2 regions of the Ectobacillus polymachus genome follow, and region 2 is predicted to be linked to the other one. Evidence: riboswitches for the same ligand, from Rfam matches in the RefSeq annotation. Region 2 holds a riboswitch; the other holds the start of a gene.
The links. Region 2 has a riboswitch for magnesium ahead of ACM5BR_RS01360 (magnesium transporter CorA family protein). Riboswitches for the same ligand answer to the same signal wherever they lie in the genome.
Positions count from the first base shown of each region.

Region 1: another riboswitch for magnesium. It lies ahead of ACM5BR_RS11875 (Nramp family divalent metal transporter); the one in region 2 lies ahead of ACM5BR_RS01360 (magnesium transporter CorA family protein).

Region 1 is NZ_JBLREB010000002.1:262,835-272,412, reverse strand. It holds gene ACM5BR_RS11915 (Cof-type HAD-IIB family hydrolase) at 1-267, shown strand, start outside; gene ACM5BR_RS11910 (hypothetical protein) at 409-561, opposite strand; partial or broken gene ACM5BR_RS11905 (DUF6434 domain-containing protein) at 890-1,056, shown strand; gene ACM5BR_RS11900 (peptidoglycan DD-metalloendopeptidase family protein) at 1,107-1,937, opposite strand; gene ACM5BR_RS11895 (GrpB family protein) at 2,058-2,558, opposite strand; gene ACM5BR_RS11890 (DMT family transporter) at 2,615-3,049, opposite strand; gene ACM5BR_RS11885 (DUF2653 family protein) at 3,636-3,929, opposite strand; gene ACM5BR_RS11880 (hypothetical protein) at 3,945-4,400, opposite strand; gene ACM5BR_RS11875 (Nramp family divalent metal transporter) at 4,551-6,167, opposite strand; M-box (ykoK) riboswitch at 6,558-6,727, opposite strand; gene spoIID (stage II sporulation protein D) at 6,850-7,851, opposite strand; gene ACM5BR_RS11865 (nuclease-related domain-containing protein) at 7,980-8,939, shown strand; gene ACM5BR_RS11860 (hypothetical protein) at 9,392-9,578, opposite strand, start outside.
Region 2 is NZ_JBLREB010000001.1:286,379-295,956, forward strand. It holds gene ACM5BR_RS01355 (hypothetical protein) at 1-562, opposite strand, end outside; gene ACM5BR_RS01360 (magnesium transporter CorA family protein) at 737-1,711, opposite strand; M-box (ykoK) riboswitch at 1,994-2,163, opposite strand; gene ACM5BR_RS01365 (CoA-disulfide reductase) at 2,291-4,747, opposite strand; gene ACM5BR_RS01370 (radical SAM protein) at 5,108-6,205, opposite strand; gene ACM5BR_RS01375 (glycosyl hydrolase family 18 protein) at 6,421-7,578, opposite strand; gene ACM5BR_RS01380 (hypothetical protein) at 7,845-8,276, opposite strand; gene ACM5BR_RS01385 (hypothetical protein) at 8,545-9,099, shown strand; gene ACM5BR_RS01390 (SPFH domain-containing protein) at 9,407-9,578, shown strand, end outside.

The DNA.
Region 1 (9,578 bases), on a different contig from region 2:
GTAACCAATAAAAAAGCCACAAAAATTAATGCTGTAAAATACGTAATCGAAAACTTTTACAATATAGATCCAAAAGAAGTGATGGCTATTGGGGATAGTTATAATGATTTGGAAATGCTCGGATATGTAGGGTTGGGAGTCGCAATGGGAAATGCCCCTCAAGAAATTCGAAAATCTGTAAAATATATAACGGATTCAAATACAGATAATGGCGTTGCTAAGGCAATAGAAAAATTAGTACTTTTGACATTAGAAAATTGTTTATGATATTTCACATTCATAAAGAACCTCAGATATTTAAAAAATATTGGCTTGTACCATTAACGTTGCAAAACGTACATTGAATGCGCCATATTTTTTGAATGAAGTAGATAATAAAATAAAGCATAGATAAAAGAAAGCTGTTTACTAAACGCTCTCTTTCTTATTTTCATCTGTGTCCTCTCCTTCATTTCGAAAACTTGAATCACCAGAAGTCTCCGGCCGCGTACCCATAACAAAGAAAACAATGACAAAGAAGAATGACAATACCACGACGGTAACCGTCCAGCCCGTCGACATCTATCTCCCCCTCCCCTGTCATCTACCAAACGGCTGCAAGCGGCGTATGAAGCGAGTATTTCAGAATAAGTAGGGGGAGTGCGGGGCGAAATGTGTCGGATTTTGCGAAAAATCGATAAATCGAGGAAATTCGTTGATAAAAGTCTGCTTTTCGTCGATATATTTTAATTTTCGTCGATAAACGATGCTTTTTTGTTGATAAATATATCGATTTCGTCAATAAAACCTCTGTGGCCCATTCAGAACCTCTTAAAAAGACGGCCTAGTGCCGTCTTTTTTCAACATTCCTTAATTTATCAGGATTTAGGATATTATATATCGTTTTAATCGAAAGAAAGACCCATCCTATCAGAAACAAATTGCTCCTCAATTTGAATACAATCAATTTATTCGTGACTTTTTTTCTGACGCAAATAATAAAGGGAAAAATCGTACGGAAGCGATTGAAGCCGGAACGAAATTAAGAAACTTCCTGGAAGTAACAAATATACATAAGAAAAGCCGCCTTATCGTGACTGATAAGACAGCTTCCTCCCATACAACCATTAATTATTTGAAGAAGAATCTTGGTTTTGACTATCGTCTGGCTGTTGATCGTTGCCAGAGTTACCAGATGTTTGGTTATCGGATTGTTGATTGTCATTCTTCGCTGGATCTTTTTGGTCATCTGTAGAGTCTTTAGCTGGTGCAGTTGTTGGCTCTGCTTTCACGTCCGTAAGAGATTTGTCTAGAAATTTCTCAGGGTTTACAGCTACGCCGTCTTTGCGAAGCTCGAAGTGAACGTGGTAGCCAAGCTCCTTGTTCATTTCGCTAAGTCCAGCTTGTCCAAGGACTTGTCCTTGTGTTACGTTTTGACCAACTTCTACCTTTGTGTCGTTTAGGCTTTGGTAGAAGGTAGAAATACCGTTACCGTTGTCAATTGCTACGATATAGCCAAGAAGCGCATCTTTTTCCGCTTTTGTCACGGTTCCGCTTACGGCAGCGGTTACATCAAACATTTTTTCACCGTTACCTGCCACAAGATCGATTCCTGTGTTCGGAGTATATGTGTTGTTATAGAATACGAGTGCTTGCTCTTGCTCAGCGGCTGGAGCCTTGTCTTCATAGAATTTCTTCTTAACGGAAACGCTCGCAGTATCAGCTACAGGAAGCTTCAACACCTCCGCTACCTTCGTAACAGGTACAGATGGCGCTTCATGCTGGCTATATGGTGCAGATGGCGCCTGCTGCACACTTTGATTATCATTACTCATTTGGTACCAAAGAGCTGCAGATAAAATAACAGCTGCACTCACAATATACACAGCAGGAAAAACCCAACGTTTTTGAAACAAGCGTACTACTTTTCGAGATTGCTTATTTTCTCCATTTCTCATTCGATTATCACCTCAGCAACATTGTGAACAATATTCAGATAATCTATACAAAAATGGAAAATTTATTTTTTCGACAAAAAAAGAGCATCAGCTCCCCTGACACTCTCTTGTTATGTACGATTATTTTGCTTGGAACAAGGATGTTTGCATCAAACGTTGTAAGAAGTCCGACTTGGCCTTGCGATACTCTTCCATATCATGTCCTTCGAATGTTTGCTTTAATTCATTATATGCACTTCGCCATGATTCACTTTCTTTCAGCACTTCTGTAATTTTCCAGAAAATATCGAATTCGCTATCTTTTACGGTAAGCTGAATCCCAAGCGGTGGTTTGATGCTGTCATCTTTAAAGGATATAAAATGTTCCGTTGTAGGGCTTCCCTCGTTCCGATCATACAGGGCATCTAATATTTTCTTCGCTGCCTCAAAGTCCTTCTCAGCTACACGCACTTGTATATCAAGATCGCCCTTCGTAATCATACCTGGAACTGCCGTACTACCTACATGCCGAATATCCGCATACGGGAGAAAACTTCTTAAATTCGATTTCTGCTTACTAAATAAGGATTCTATCTGTCTTTGAAAGTACTGTTCTTCTTGAAAATGAACACGTCCTGTCATCGCTTCACCTCCTTACTAAACACCATTTTAACATAATATTTTAATATATAGAATTTTTATTTCTTGTAAAATAACCATAAACCTACTCCTAAACAAACAAGCGCTAATGCTCTCTTCATATCAAAGGAAATCTGCTTTCCGCCAAGCAAGGCATAGTGATCAATGATCGATCCCATAATAAGCTGCCCTACGATAACAGCCGTAAGCGTCGAGGCTACGCCAAGCTTCGGTACAACCATAACGGAAATCGCTACATAAAATGCTCCCATCAAACCGCCGGTAAGCTGATATTTCGGAATACCTGCTAAGGAAGGGAGCGTCCCCTTTCCAATGAATAAGACAGCTACCAGCAAGGCAAGAGTGCCCACCGAAAAGGAAACGAACGCTCCTTCTATCGAACCAATTCGCTTCCCAAGTCCGCCGTTAATCGCTGCCTGCAGCGCCAGCACCACACCGCTCAGTAACGCAAGTACATAGAATAACCAATTCACATGAAACCTCTCCTTCGTTATGTCAGAATGAAATTGTAACTTTCGCTCTCGCTAGGGCTCTTTCCTGCATAGGAGAAAAATGATTCAGTACAAATCAACCTATCGCAGAAATTAAAAATGTAAAATAAAAAGACCATCAAATTTGTATATCGATTTGTTGGTCTTTTTTGTTTAAAATTCCAAGTGAATTTATAGTAAAAAAATACGTTTATTTTATTCCGTTTCGATAAAGACAATACCAAATATTAATTACTAATGCGATACATGTGATTACTATAATTCCAATTGCTAAAGGCAATGTTATTTTCTGAGAACGTTTACTAAGCACGTAAAATATAATGGCATCATTTAATACAACAACTAATACACATCTAATAATAAGTTCTCTTAAAATAGTCATAATATCCAACCACCTTTTTTAAAAATATGATAAATGAATCGAACACACATAAGTAGTTTATTAGGATATAATTTTTTACGTTTACCTACTACTATTATAGTATATGTACGTAATGTTTATAAAAAAATTTCTAAAATAAAATGCAAAAGAAGCTACTCATTCGAGTAGCTTCTTTGCCTAAACACCTTACTCTGCAATAATATCTGCTGTAATACCTGTTGCCGGATCAAATTGCAAATCAATGCGTAACCGGTCTGGCATAAAGTTGTGATAGTCACGCAAGTAAACAGCAATCGCATCAATTAAATCCTGTTCATTCAGTTCGACCGTACGATACGGCAGGCGAGCACTTGCATGAAATTTCTGTTCTTGATTAAATTGCAAATCCACATCGATTTGTTCAGGACGGTATGAATGAAGAGATGCTTCGTACACACAAACCGCATCCACAACATCTTGTTCTTCAAAATAAAGTTTCATGGCTACTTCCCCTTCCTATCGTCTTGCAAATATACGGCGAAATACCCATACGATAAGAGCAATCACTAAGATATCTGCCAATAATCCAAATAAAGAGAAACCGTGACCTACTCCCATGCCTCCATATCCATACCCACCAAACGGATGGAACATATTTCCTAGAAATGCACCAGCGCCAAAGGCTGCTGCATGAGAAAAGAAGCTAGAGAAGCCAGATCTAGGCTTTGATTGGGTCGTATTTGCCGAATTATTATTATAAGATGGCTGCTTCGATTGCACACTAGACGAAGGAGCCTTATAGCCAGAATGATACGTACCAGAGTTTGAAGAACTGCTGCTGTGTACGGAACTGCTGCTTCTAGAAGAGCTTGAACTTGATCCGCCGCTAAATCCCTTTGCCTGTGCAACAACAGGTAAAAACAAAAGCGTAAATGCAATAGCGAATGATAATAGTCTGTTATACACTTTCATAATCGTTCTTCCTCTCCCTATAGTTAAAATCTCTATATATGATGGTATACAGCTTTTTACGATAAATAGCAATAGTAAAATCTTCTATAAACGAACACTTTTTGTATCGAAAAAGAAGAAAGAAGCCTTCCTAGCAGGCTTCTTCCCGTATCATCCAAGTGCTAATTGGAATGCTTTCACAACTAACATACCGACCGCAACAATTAAATACAATCGTAAGGTTACCATTCCAAACGTACGTCCCTTTGATCCTTTAACAGGTGGTAAATCTTCAAGCGGATCCATGCGCCATTCTATGCGTTCTTCCTCATCAACCACTTCTTTCACTCGTGGTTGATTACGATTATTTTTCCACCACCATGCCCCTGCGATCAATAAGGTAATGCCAAAAATGATTGCTAACACTTCAACAAGCATCGGTACATTGATATCTGGAAAAATAGTCGTTGTTGCTAAAATAAGTGACAGCATAACCAGTGCACCTACAATCACCATGCTAACTGCGTTTTGCCATGGTTTATTTACCCATGGACCAAGTACATGCTTATCATTGCAAAGAAGAACTAAAAACACAGTCGCACTAGGAAGGAGTACCCCTGCTAATGCTTGCACAAGAATTGTAATCAAACCAAGCGGAGCATGAGGAATAAGGACAATCGCTCCTGCTGCAGCAATAATGAAAACATACACAGCATAGAAAAGCTTTGCATCCTTCCAAGAACGGTGAAGGGAATGCTTCACCATAAATACGTCACCGAACGCATAAGAAGTAGAAAGCGTAAGCGCTGCTGCACCGATAATAGATGCATTCAAAAGCACAATGGCAAAGATGTTGCCAACAACAGGACCAAGCGTGCTGGTAAGTCCTGATGCAACCGCACCGCTATCATTAAAGTTACCCGCAAAATGTGTTCCTTGGAACGCAAACGCCGTCGTAATAATAAGCGCTGCTGCCCCAATAACAACAACGAATGCTCCAATAATCGTATCCGCACGTTCATATTTCATCCAACGTGGAGTAAGTCGTTTATCAATGACATTGGATTGTTGGAAGAATAGCTGCCAAGGTGCTACTGTTGTACCAACAATTCCGATGATGAGAAGCATAACATTGCCGTTCAATCCACCTTGAATATGAGGAACGAAAAAGCCCGTCATAATCGGAGTAAGCGTTGGATGCGCCATAAATGCCATCGGAATGGCAATAAAATTCGTTATGATAAACAAATACATAAACCGCTCCCAGCTGCGGAAGCTGCCGGAAATCGTAAACATAATAAGCATAACACCTGCAACCGGAACGCTTATATAGGGACTCACACCAAAATGAGCCATCGCCAAGCTAATTCCAATAAACTCCGTTACAATCGTCAAGAAATTAACAAGAAATAAGTCCCCAACAGAAAACCAACCCCAAAACTTACCGAACCGATTGAAAATAAGCTGTGCATGGCCAACACCCGTAACAAGGCCGAGCCGTACAACCATTTCTTGACAAACAATTAACACAGGAATGAGCAGAAGCAAAACCCATAATAGGCTCGTGCCATAATTTTGCCCTGCTTGTGCATACGTTGCCACACCACCTGCATCATTATCCCCAACCATTACAATCAAACCTGGACCCATAACCGCAAGCAACGTCTTCAAACGGGAACGAAAATCATTCCGTGGATCTAAATCGTGCTGAGAAATGGAACCAAACGCACCATGAATATCCCCAACATGTGCATGGTCTAAAACCGCCGCTTTCTTAACTTGACTCATCTCGCTCTCCTCCTTATCTCTTCTATCGGAGGAGCTACTACGCGCAACACATACGCCAATACTATCTTTCTTCTATTCTATTTGACATATCTGTTGCGCGCAGCACTATTACTCCTCCGCTTACTACTGTCTCCCGACTGACCACTGTCTGGCATTCATTCCTCAACTCCTTTATTTGATATTCGAATCCACCACAATCTTCTAACCGGGAAAAATCTTCATGTTGTTTGAATCCATTTAGTATATGCGCTACAATCTTCACTGTGTAACGGCAGATAAGCTCTTTTCATTATTAAAATAACAAGCCTATCCTAGGCGACCCGGGGAAACGCAAAAAACCCCCTGTTCTACTAAACAGGGGGATGCATGACAAATTAAATAACATGCAGCTCTAAATCCCCCTAGCTATAGCTTCAGCACTGTGCAACGTAGAGTTTTACAACTCAGCCACCTTAAGTAAAGCCTTAATCCGGCAATACCTGTTCTACCCATTGGCGTCTTTCGACATTTCCGGGCAGTGGCCTATGTTTACACAGACGCCTCGCCTAACGAGAACTGTAGCGTCTAAATGTATCCTTTTAACTCATTAATTATAGCATGGGGGGTAAGAAAGAGTCTATACAAAAATTACTCAACTATCGATTCACCAATTGATACGATACTTACGGCTTGCTCAACTGTTTTATTTTTTCACAACGAGTTTCCCTTCAAAATCACTTAGATTGGAAATGGCCACGCCCTGGTAATAATGCTGGACGATGTCCTTGTAGGATTTCCCGGATTTGGCCATGCCGTTCGCGCCATATTGGCTCATGCCAACGCCGTGCCCGAATCCCTTAGTCGTAATGGTAATCATGCCGCCCTCTTGCTTCCATGTAAAATCGGAGGAACGGAGACCTAACTTTTCACGGATGTCTTTCCCAGATAGCGTTTTCCCGTTAAAATCAACATTTTTTACACGCTGCCCGGCAGTGCGCCCGGCAATCGTTCCCACCGTTCCATTCGCCAACACTTGAACACCAAGCTTCTTTTGAAAATCCGATACACTCACTCGCTGTTCACTCGTAAATTTAGGGGCATCTTTATCCCAAGGACTTTCGACGCTGCGCAGATACGGCGAGGTCCCGCCCCAATAATCCTCTACGTTTTCTGTGTACCCATTGCTCATTGAGAAGAAGGAAGCAGTAATCGGATCCCCGTTATACGTTAGCACTTGTCCAGTCGTTGCACTTACTGCATCTTTCACACGTTTCATTTTCCAATCGTAATCCTTACCCCATAGCGTCTTCCATTCCTCTTCATTTTTATACACCTGGTTATCAACCGTATCCGTTACGTTCGCGTTGTTCGCTAGTAATTGACCAGTTAGCATCCGTTTCACAACAAATGTACGCGCCGCTAAAGCCTGCGCCTTCAATGCCTCCATTTCAAAATCTGCAGGCATTTCAGCTGCCACAACCCCTGCAACATAACTCTCAATCGGCATACGATCCACCTTATTCTGCCCGCTCCGAAACACAGCCACTTCAACGGCGCTCGGCGTAGGCTGCGCAGAAGCAGTAAGCGGGGCTTGCTTCACCGGCTCCTTCGACTTTGCGGGGAATAGTACTAATAAGCTAGGAATAACTACGACTACAACCAGTACACTTGAAAGAAATACGAAAATGGGTTTCGTTACCTTCATCAGTATCCTCCATAAAAAGACTTCATGATAATACTTATGGAACTGGACGAGCGTTTAGAACGGAATTTCTAACAGGAAAAAATCTATTCATGGCGAAATATGTTACTAACAAAATAAGGAGGATCAGTATGATTAAAAAACCTCGAAGCGTTCCCCTCTATGTAAAAAAGCTGGAAGCCTTACTTCGAAGACTTCCACTTGAACACGCAATCCGACTATCTATCACTGACAATCTAGCAAAACGAATGGCTGGCTACAAAGGCGAATGCGAAATGGACTACTCCATCAGCTACCTGCAAGATCACTACCACATTTTCCACGATTTGCGCCTCTATAGCGAAACCCGCCACTTTCAACTAGACACCCTCATACTCTCTAAATATTTCATTCTTATAATTGAAGTAAAAAATATCACAGGCACCCTATATTTTGATACCAACTTCAACCAACTTATCCGAAAAACAGAGAAAAAAAAAGAAGCCTTCCCAGACCCCATCCTCCAGATTAACCTACAATGCGAAAATTTAAAGAGATGGCTACATCACCATAAATACACAACCATCCCACTGGAGTCCTTAATTGTCATCAGCTCCCCGCGATCTATAATCGAAACCTCAGAAAATAACAGAAGTATCTACAACAAAGTCATTCACAATGCCAAACTCCCCTTACACGTAAGGAACTTTGAAAAAGCATACCGAAAAGAGGTACTCACCGCGAAACAGATTGCGAGACTATCTACCCAGCTATTACAAAATCATCAGCCTTTAGAAACTGACATTCTCAGCACCTATGGCATCCCCAAATCCGATGTAATAACCGGAGTCCAATGCGACAAATGCCAATCCATCCCCATGAACAGAGTAAGAGGAACCTGGCTCTGCCCAACCTGCGGACACACATCTAAACATGCACACTTAACTGCGCTCCATGACTATGCACTACTATTTGGTCCCACCATCACAAATCGAAACATGCGAAAATTCTTGCATATCGAATCAAAAAACGTAGCCAAATACTTACTCGGTTCTATGAACCTATCTCATACCGGCATGAAAAAACAAAGGGTATATCAGCTGCCCCTATAGAGTAAATTTACAAGGAGCTACCGTTTTAACGGAACGGCTCTTTTTTTGTCCATTAAACACTAGTTTCCTGCTCCCTTCTCTCGTTCTGTTCTCCTTTTGCCGTTACCTCATCCGGGTTCGCCGTTACACCTCTGTTTTTCGCCGTTAAATGCAGCAGTTCTGCCGTTAAAATTCAGGGACCTTCTCTTTTCCTCTCCTTCTGTTCCCCGTTCGCCGTTACCTATGCCCGTTTCGCCGTTAAACCTCTGTTTTTCGCCGTTAAATACACCATTTCCGCCGTTAAACTTCGGGGGGATCCTCTATTCCTCTCCTTCTGCTCCCCGTTCGCCGTTACCTATCCTAGTTTCGCCGTTACACCTCTGTTTTTCGCCGTTAAATTCCTCATTTCCGCCGTTAAACTTCGGGGAGACCTTCTTTTCCTCTTGATCAGGACCCTTTTCGCCGTAACCGCATCAAGTTTCGCCGTTAAACCTGCTTTTTTCGCCGTTAAATACCTCCGTTCCGCCATTAAACTTCGGGGAGGGCCTCTTTTCCTCTCCTTCTGCTCTCCTTTTGCCGTTACCTATGCCCTTTTCACCGTTAAACCTCTGTTTTTCGCCGTTAAATATATCATTTCCGCCGTTAAACTCCGGGGTACTC
Region 2 (9,578 bases):
TATATTTTGTGTAGTAGGTCGTACCTTCCAATCTTGTATCTACAGCCTTACCAAGAGAATTAGCAATTTCAGATTGAGTCATCCCAATATTGGCACCGAAAATAGAAATAGTAGGAGAGGTAATATACATTCCAACTACTTTGTCCTGTTTGTTAAAGAGATATGATTCGCCATCAAATTTAACAAGACGATATCCCGCCCAGTAATCATCTATCGTTTTAACTGGTTTTCCAAGTGCCTGCTCAACTTCTTTTAGGGTAGCATTATATTGGAATCTCGTACCGATGGCAGCTGTACTTGCAGCAGTTGACTGATTGGATGCTGCTTGCTTTGTTGTGTCCTGCTGCGATGTGCTTTGGCTTTGTGCTTGCTGAGGTTGAGGCACATCGGTATTGGTTGGTGTACCTGCAGATTTAAATATAATAAAGGTTAGTAAAAAAGAAGCACAGGCCCCAATAAGCATCGACCAAAACCATTTTGTTTTGAGCTTAGCTCGGAAAAATAAGGTTACTGTAATATAAAGCACAATCGGAACAATAACTTGAATTATGTGTGAACTCATTTCGTTAAAAACTCTCCCTAGAATTAGTAATGATACAAAATAATCGATAAATCGCTATTAGTATTATACAACGTGACCATAGCGGATAGTCCATATTTTATTTTTAGGAATTCTCTTCCTTCTCCTTCTGAAGGATAGACAAAAAGAGTGAAGAGGACCTCTATTCTCTTCTTATTACAAAAGCTGATTCTTTTTGAAATATCTCCACATACCTAAGGTGAGTCCAATCAGACTGAGAAAAATAACAACCGTGAAAATAGGTGAACCTTGGAAAGGTAATGGGACATTCATACCGAAAAATCCTGTAACGAATGTAAGAGGAAGCATGATTGTCGAGATGATCGTAAGGACATTTAATTTTTCACTGGATTTTGCATTAATAATAGAATAGTACGTTTCTAAGGCACTATTTACTAAATCTCTATACGTTTCAGTTGAATCCACGATACGCTCAACATGGTCAATTAAGTCTGTATAGAATGGAATATTGTCCTCGTGAATATCAAATTTCCACCGACCATTGATTGCTAAAAAGATTCTCCGCTGCGGTAAAATGACACGACGAATTAAAATAATCGTACGTTTGAGAGCGAGGAACTCCTCAGTGACTTCCTTTGCTCCTTCTTCATACATCTCATCTTCCAGTTCGTCAATCCGAACACTAATACGGTCTAAGACAGGGAAATATTCATCCGTTATTCCATCAATTAAAGTATAGAGGAGAAAGTCGGGTCCTTTTCTCATATATTTAGAGCTTACGGAACAAACTGCATCCATTTTTCGCAGCCAGAGAAGCTTGCTTTTATGAATACTTACTACGTAATTTGGACCTAAAAACACATTTAATTCTAAAGTAGAAATTTCATTATCATCGCTTTCTTCATTATAGCGGAGAGCGTGAAAGACAAAAAACTTATATTGTTCATAATCATCTACTTTGGCTCTTGGGCTATCATGAAGGCAATCCTCGATAGCTAATGGATGAAATCCAAAAATATCAGCAATATCATACATTTCATCTGCTTTAATGTCATATAAATCAATCCATAATAAATTTCCTGGTTCGGATAAACAAGATTGAATACTGCCAAGCTCTATATCATTGTATACTCGTTGTTCTTTGTCATTATAAAAATATGTTTTTATCATAATGATTCACCTCATGTTAATAGAGATGGTGGAAGTTTCATTCCTGTCTAAGAGAGGAATAGGACTTCAGCCTACCTCGTTTTGTACCTTTATATAATGTATGACTTAACCTGGCATGGTCCGAGTCCATATTCCCACCTCCAAAAAAATGATTGTATATCCATAGGTTGATTGAATAAGAAGGGCAGTAGCAACAAAAAGCCTTTACTCATGGACGAGTAAAGGCTAAACAAAGCAAGTAATCACGTACTAATAAGCATTCTCATTAGAAACCGATGTTAACCGCGCCTCTCCCTCGTCGAGCTTTAGCACTGCATAGCGTAGGATATGAATAACCAGCTACATTAAAAAAGACCTTCTCTCCGATCTTTCCTGTTGACCCATTGGCGTCTCTCGACATTTTTGGGCAGTAGCATTTCTCTATGCAGGAGCCTCACCTAACAGAGACCTATTATAATTCCTAAATAATTTTAACATTGCTAGAAATAAGCGTCAATTTTTTATCGATTGTTTGTGTTCGTAAGAAAAATTGAAAAGGGCTAAGTGGGGGATAACTGCCCCCACCGAGGGAAGTTCAATTTATATAAATAAGTTAAGACCAGCATCTTCTGTGTCGCTTAAATAAGTTGCCACTCCTGCATATTCAATGTCATCGAGTAATTCTTCTTTTTTAATTCCCATTACATCCATACTCATGGTGCATGCAATAAGCTTTACACCAGCTTGCTGAGCGGTTTGAATTAATGATGGGAGACTAGCGACATTTTTCTTATTCATGACATGCTTCATCATTTTCGTGCCCATACCGCCCATATTCATTTTTGAAAGCGGTAATTCATCTGGACCTTTTGGCATCATCATACCAAACATTTTTTCTACAGAATCCTTTTCTACACGAGGGGCAGCCTCTTTTCTTAAAATGTTTAATCCCCAGAATGTAAAGAACATCGTTACTTTTTTACCCATTGCAGCTGCTCCATTAGCAATAATAAAGGAAGCCAATGCTTTATCCAGATCTCCGCTAAATACTACGATTGTAGCTCCGTCTTTTGTTTGAGGAGCAGATTGCTCGGTAGGACAGTTTACCGTACCTTTTTGAATTACAGCCTTTACAACTTTGTTTTCGAAGGAAGAAGAAAGGAGTGTATTATCGGTACGTTTGCACCAAGCTGCAATGTCGCTGGAAAACCCTGGATCAGAAGCAGATACCTCAAGTAAATCACCTAGCTGTAATTTTTCCATCTGTTTTGTTACTTGAATAATAGGACCGGGACATTGAAGACCACAGGCATTAATGGTTATTGTTTTTGCTGTATTCATAGGTATTTCCTCCTGCAAAACAGGCATAAGGCCGGCTTTCTGTTTTGGTTGATTATCTTGTTTGTTTCCGAATACAGTTTTATATGTTTTATAACCGCCATCTAGATTGATTGCTTTACATCCATATTGTTGTAAGATACGTACTGCTAAGTAGCCTCGTAGCCCAACTTGGCAAGAGACATAGATGGTTCTATCTTTTGGTAATTCACTTAATTTCTCGCGTAGTGAATCAAGCGGAATATTAACAGAGCCTGGAATGCAGCCCATTTCTCGTTCGATAGGTTCGCGAACATCGATAAGTAGTCCACCAGCTTGGACAATCTCATCGATCTCATGCCACTGAACAATTTCAACCATACCTTCCATAATATTCGATGCTACATAGCCGGCCATATTTACAGGATCTTTTGCAGATGAATAGGGAGGAGCATATGCGAGCTCTAAATCTGGCAGATCTTGAACGGTTAATTTCCCTTTGATAGCTGTCGCGATTACATCAATCCGTTTATCTATCCCATCTGTACCGACTGCTTGTGCTCCGTAAATGGTTCCTTCCGTTGGGTGGAACAATAATTTTAAGGAAATAGGTGTTGCGCCAGGATAATAGCCTGCATGAGAATTAGGATGAATGTGGATGGATTGATATGGTAATCCTAAGCGCTTTAACGTTTTTTCATTATTGCCAGTTGATGCAACCGTTAAATCAAAAACCTTTGCAATGGATGTTCCCATTGTGCCGCTGTACTTCACATCTTTCCCAGCAATATGGTCGGCAACTAAACGCCCTTGGCGGTTTGCAGGCCAAGCAAGCGGAATCATTGCTTGCGTTCCATTAATATAATCTGTAACTTCAATAGCATCTCCAATTGCATAAATAGAAGGATCTTCTGTTTGAAGAGTTGGCCCGACTTTAATGGTGTTTCGTACCCCTAAAGGTAATCCAGCTTCCTTTGCTAATGTATTCTCAGGCGCTACTCCAATGGAGAAAATAATCATATCTGCATCTAATACGTCGCCATCGTTTAATATTACTTTTCTTCCATTCTCTTCAAAAGCTTTCACACCATTTTCTAAAATAAGCTGAACACCTTTTTGTTGTATATGCTCATGGAGCATAGCTGCCATTTCATAATCAACAGGAGCCATTACTTGATTCCCCATTTCTACAAGAGAAACGTGAATTCCAAGTTCCCATAGGTTTTCTGCCATTTCAATTCCAATGAATCCCCCACCAATAACAACAGCTTTTTCAATATGATGCGATTCGACATACTGTTTGATTTTATCGGTATCTGGAATATTACGCAGTGTAAACAGATTGGTTGCGTCATCAATACCAGGAATTTTAGGCTTTATTGGCTGTGCACCAGGAGATAAAAGTAACACATCGTAGCTCTCCTCATATACTTCTCCTGTCTGTACATGTTTGACTGTAACTGTTTTTTTATCACGGATAATGTTTGTCACTTCACTAAAGTTACGAATATCTATATGATAACGTAAAGACATGCTTTCTACGGTTTGGAGCAGTAATTTATCCCGAGAATCAATGCTGCCGCCAATATAATATGGTAAACCGCAGTTTGCAAACGAAATGTATTCTCCACGTTCAAACAATACGATTTCAAATTGTTCATCTAAACGGCGCAAGCGAGCAGCTGCTGTTGCACCTCCTGCGACTCCCCCGACAATGACGATTTTCTTTCCTGTTGTCATTTGTAACACTCCTTTTTTTGTGTTTTATCTCTAGAAGTATGTTAAATAGGTAAAAAGAACATCGTTATATACCATACCTACTTAGGTATATTAATGAATATAAAAGTAAGAGTCAATCACATTCGAAGTCATTCTTTTACAAAAATATGAATTTTAATAAAGTGAAACTTCCCTCGGTGGGGGTTTTCACCGAGGGTTAGTTGAACGAATCGGACTTTTACGGGCAGTTGTCCCCCACTTAGCCTTCTCCGATTTCTCTAAGCCTTGAAGTGGGGGTCTTACTGCCCGTTAAAGCGGGATAAATCAAATAGCCAATCTCTTGAAATATGAGATTGGCTATACTCGTACTTTAATTGAACTTTACGCTTTATATATGCAATACGGTTCTTCCGCAAGATAATTTCCTTCTGCATAGTAAGCGCGTGCCCGGCATCCGGAGCAGACGTTTGTGAATTCACATGTTCCGCATTTCCCTTCTAGTAAAGACGGATCACGCAGGTTTTGAAATACTTCAGAATCCTTCCAAATCGATTGCAAGGATTGCTCTAACACATTGCCTGCTTTTACAGGGAGATACCCACACGGCCTTACATCTCCTTTATGAGAAATGAAGCATACACCTGTTCCGCCAAGACATCCTTTTGTGACAGCAGACATTCCGTGCGTTTGAAACGTTATCCGTTCTCCATTTTTCTTTGCTTCTTGTCTCATAATACGGTAGTAATGCGGAGCACATGTAGCTCGAACTTCAAAAGAAGCATTTCGAGAACGATTATAAAACCATTGCAATACTTGTTCGTATTTTGTGCTGCTAAGCATATTACTTTCGACAATTTGCATTCCGCATCCGACTGGAACGAGCATAAATATATGGAGTGCATGTACTTCCATCTCTTTTGCTAATTCAAACATGTTTTCCAAATAAGCAACGTTATGCGTTGTGATGGTTGTATTAAACTGCAATTCAATCCCTTGTGATTTTATGTGACGGGCACCTTTTAAAGCTGCTTCAAATGCACCGGGTATACTACGAAATCCGTCATGAATCTCAGCTGTAGGTCCATCCATGCTAATCGCAACACGTTTGATGCCGGCTTGTTTCACACGCTCGGCAATCTCAGCAGTAATTAAAGTCCCGTTAGAAGCCATTGCTACAGAAATTCCTTGTTTGGTTGCATAGCTGGCAATTTCAAAAAAATCAGGACGGTAGAGCGGCTCTCCTCCTGTTAAAATTAAGATGGGTTTTCTTTCAAATTTTGCAATTTCATCAATCACCTGATAGGCTTGTTTCTCCGTTAATTCGTCCGGTGCGCGTTCTGGTTGTGCAGTTGCTCGGCAATGAATGCATTTTAAGTTGCAACCTTGAGTAAGCTCCCAGAAAATTAAACGAGGACCTGTATGTACGTTCATAAAGGGGTGTTTCTTCATAGAATGTTCTGCCGTTTCTAATCTGGTCATATAGCTTTCCTCATTTCGTCAAAGTATAAAGTGAAACCTCCATCAGTGGGTGCTTACTTCCCATAAGGATAAACATTTCCTATTATAAGGGAGAAAACACCATATACTGTTTAAAGGTATAACAATATATTGAACGAACTATTTTTCCTTATTGCAATGATATTTATTTTTTTTATGATAGTAATTTTTTTAATAACTTATGCTAGTACTCTCAATTAATATAGTTTATTCCAAGTCGTCGTATCTATCATATCCAGATTCCAAATCGCAGAACCAGCTAAATGGTACTTTGAAATAAGGGTAAGATAGATTTGTAGAGATTTTTCATTTGCAAGCCAGATTTTATATTCATTATGATTGTTGTCGCGGTAGGATGAATAATATTCACCCAATTGAGGGTCCCAGTTTAGTGTCCGATGATTTTGTAGTAATTGCTGCTCAACGTAATGAAATGGATAAGCAGGATCCGCTAGCATTGCTGTTTGGTTTTGTTTCCAAATTCTTGTGTAGGCTGGAAGCCCTAAGATAATTTTATTAGCAGGAATCCCTGTTTGCATAAGCTCTGTTAGTCCGTTGGTTAACCAAGGTAAGGATGTTATCGGTCCAGGATTGGGATCTGTAGACCAGTGTTCATCGTATCCCATTAAGGCTATATAGTCACAATATTGCCCAAGAACTTGATGATCGAAGGGAGAGGAATCATTTCCTGCTTTTACATCCACCGGAATATCAATGGAAAGGATAATATGGGATTGATGTAAAGTAGATGATATGTTTTTAATAAATTGTGAAAAAGCATTCCTATCTTGATTACTAACATTTTCAATATCTAAGTTAATACCATCCCAATGGTTTTGTTGAGCTGCTTGATTCATACTTTTAATAAGAGAATCGGATTTGGAAGGGCTTGCGAGAAGCTCATGTATGGTTTGCTTTACATCTTGTCCCATCGTGATTCGTGCCCAGACGTGTTGATTTTGGTTATGCAGCGTTTCATTTGTTAGAGGATTTGAACTGACATGTAGATGAAATTGTTTGTCTATCGAACCAGCTGGAGGCGATATTATGTTCAGCCCTTTGTAACGAGCTAATGTATTCGTATTTATCTGATTTCCCGTCCATCCCAACTGAATTCCAGAGTTTGAGAGTGGTTGTTCCGGCGGAATCGGATTTACGTTTTTTGAAGCGCTCGCTTGATGAGTAATGGGAGTAACAGACGGATAGGTAAATCGTAACGGAATTTCTGATATATTCACAATTAGAGCAGGTATGAAAATAACGATGGATAATAGAATCGCCAGAAATACTACCATATGTTTAATAACCTTGATATGACTTTGTTTACGAGCAGGTCGAATATACGCGTTCTGCAAGCAAGCACCTCCGGTTCAGTAATTATAGGGAAGACTTTTTCCCTGTATAAGTATATGATGACAACTTATGATTATTTCTTGTTAACGTAGTTTCAAGGGGCTATCTAAAGGTCTTTTTGTCATATAGAAAGAGATGACTAAAGAGCCATCTCACGAAATAGTTTTTTGTTTCACGGATTTTTCCACGCTTTTCATTTGCATTTTTTCTGGAAACTTACTTTACAGGCTAGATCATATAAAAATAGATTATATGGTAGATTTTACAGTTAAAACATACCCATGCCAGGCATCATGCCCATACCAGGAGTCATACCCATACCAGGCATCATGCCCATACCGGGAGTCATACCCATACCGGGAGTCATACCCATACCGGGAGTCATACCCATGCCGGGAGTCATACCCATGCCAGGCATCATACCCATACCAGGAGTCATGCCCATGCCAGGGAATCCGCCCATACCAGGAGCCATACCCATGCCAGGGAATCCGCCCATACCGGGAGTCATGCCCATACCAGGGAATCCGCCCATACCAGGAGTCATGCCCATGCCAGGGAATCCACCCATACCAGGAGCCATGCCCATACCAGGACCCATACCCATGCCAGGACCCATACCCATGCCAGGACCCATACCCATACCAGGACCCATACCCATACCAGGAAAGCCGATAATACGTTGAGAATTGAATGTCATATTTTCACCTGCTTCCTAAAATACTTCTGATTCTTTACAGACTATGCCGAAAGAAAGGAAGAGAGCTTATCTGTTTAGAAAATAGGCGAACAAACATGATTGCTTTGATTTGTTTTTTTAGTCCTAATCTCACAGAAAAAAGTATAAATGGTATTTAAACATTTTTTCAAAAAGATTCATAGAAAAGAGGAAAAAAAGAAAGGGATTTTCAAATAATTGGATAATACATACAATCATAAGTTTTGATACAAAAACAAGGGGGTTACAAATGAAGAAAATTCTGTTTCTTATTGTGCTGTCGTTGTCACTAATGGGTTGCTCTAACCCACCTGATACGAAGAATGATGCTACTACAAAGCCTGCCGCTACAGATCAAACTAAGCCAGTATCTACAAATCAATCTAGTCAAGATGCAGCGAAATCTACCAATTCCACCGATTCAAAAACAACCGATCAAGCAACGAATTCTACAGATTCCAAGCAAGATTCAACGAAATCATCAAATTCTACATCGACTTCCTCTAATTCTACCGATTCAAAAACAACCGATTCCGTTAAAATTGTGAATGTATCAACGCCGGCGCCGAGAAATAGTATGGTAACTGTTACAGCAAAAGTTACGCCGCATGCAACAGCACAAATAACCGTAAATGATGGAAAGGATACAAACCATATCTCTGGCTTAGAAGCACGCAAAGCAGATGCAAATGGCACCGTATCCTGGTCATGGCATATTGCCGAAAAAGAGACGATTGGAACCGAATCGGTAAAGGTAACGTGTAATGGAGCAAGTGCATCCACGAAACTCAGCATCATTCAATAATTAGGAGCTGATTCAAAAGGGAGAATTCCCTTTTGAATCAACCTATTTCTCATAGCCTGCATTATTTTAATTTTGAAATAGTCCTAAAGCATCTTTAGGTTCTAAGGTGCTTTTTTTGTTATTCTTGTATTTATTTAATAATCAGGTGCATAATTTTGTTATATATGTATCAATTGTTTTAAAAAATGAAAAAATGTAAACAAATATTGAAATATGGTATTATTTTATAGTTGCAATATAGAAAATCGAGTAAAATAAAAATGATAGAAGATTAAGTGAATTTTACTTCAAGAGGAGTTGAATAGCTATGCCATTATTTTTCGTTATTTTTATTGTTCTTGTTCTTTTAGTTTTCTTTAGCTCGATTCGAATCATACAACAGTATCAACAAGGTGTAGTTCTTCGATTAGGGCGTTACAATCGTTCATTGGAGCCTGGTATTCAGTTTATCATTCCGATTGTTGATGCTGTGAAAACGG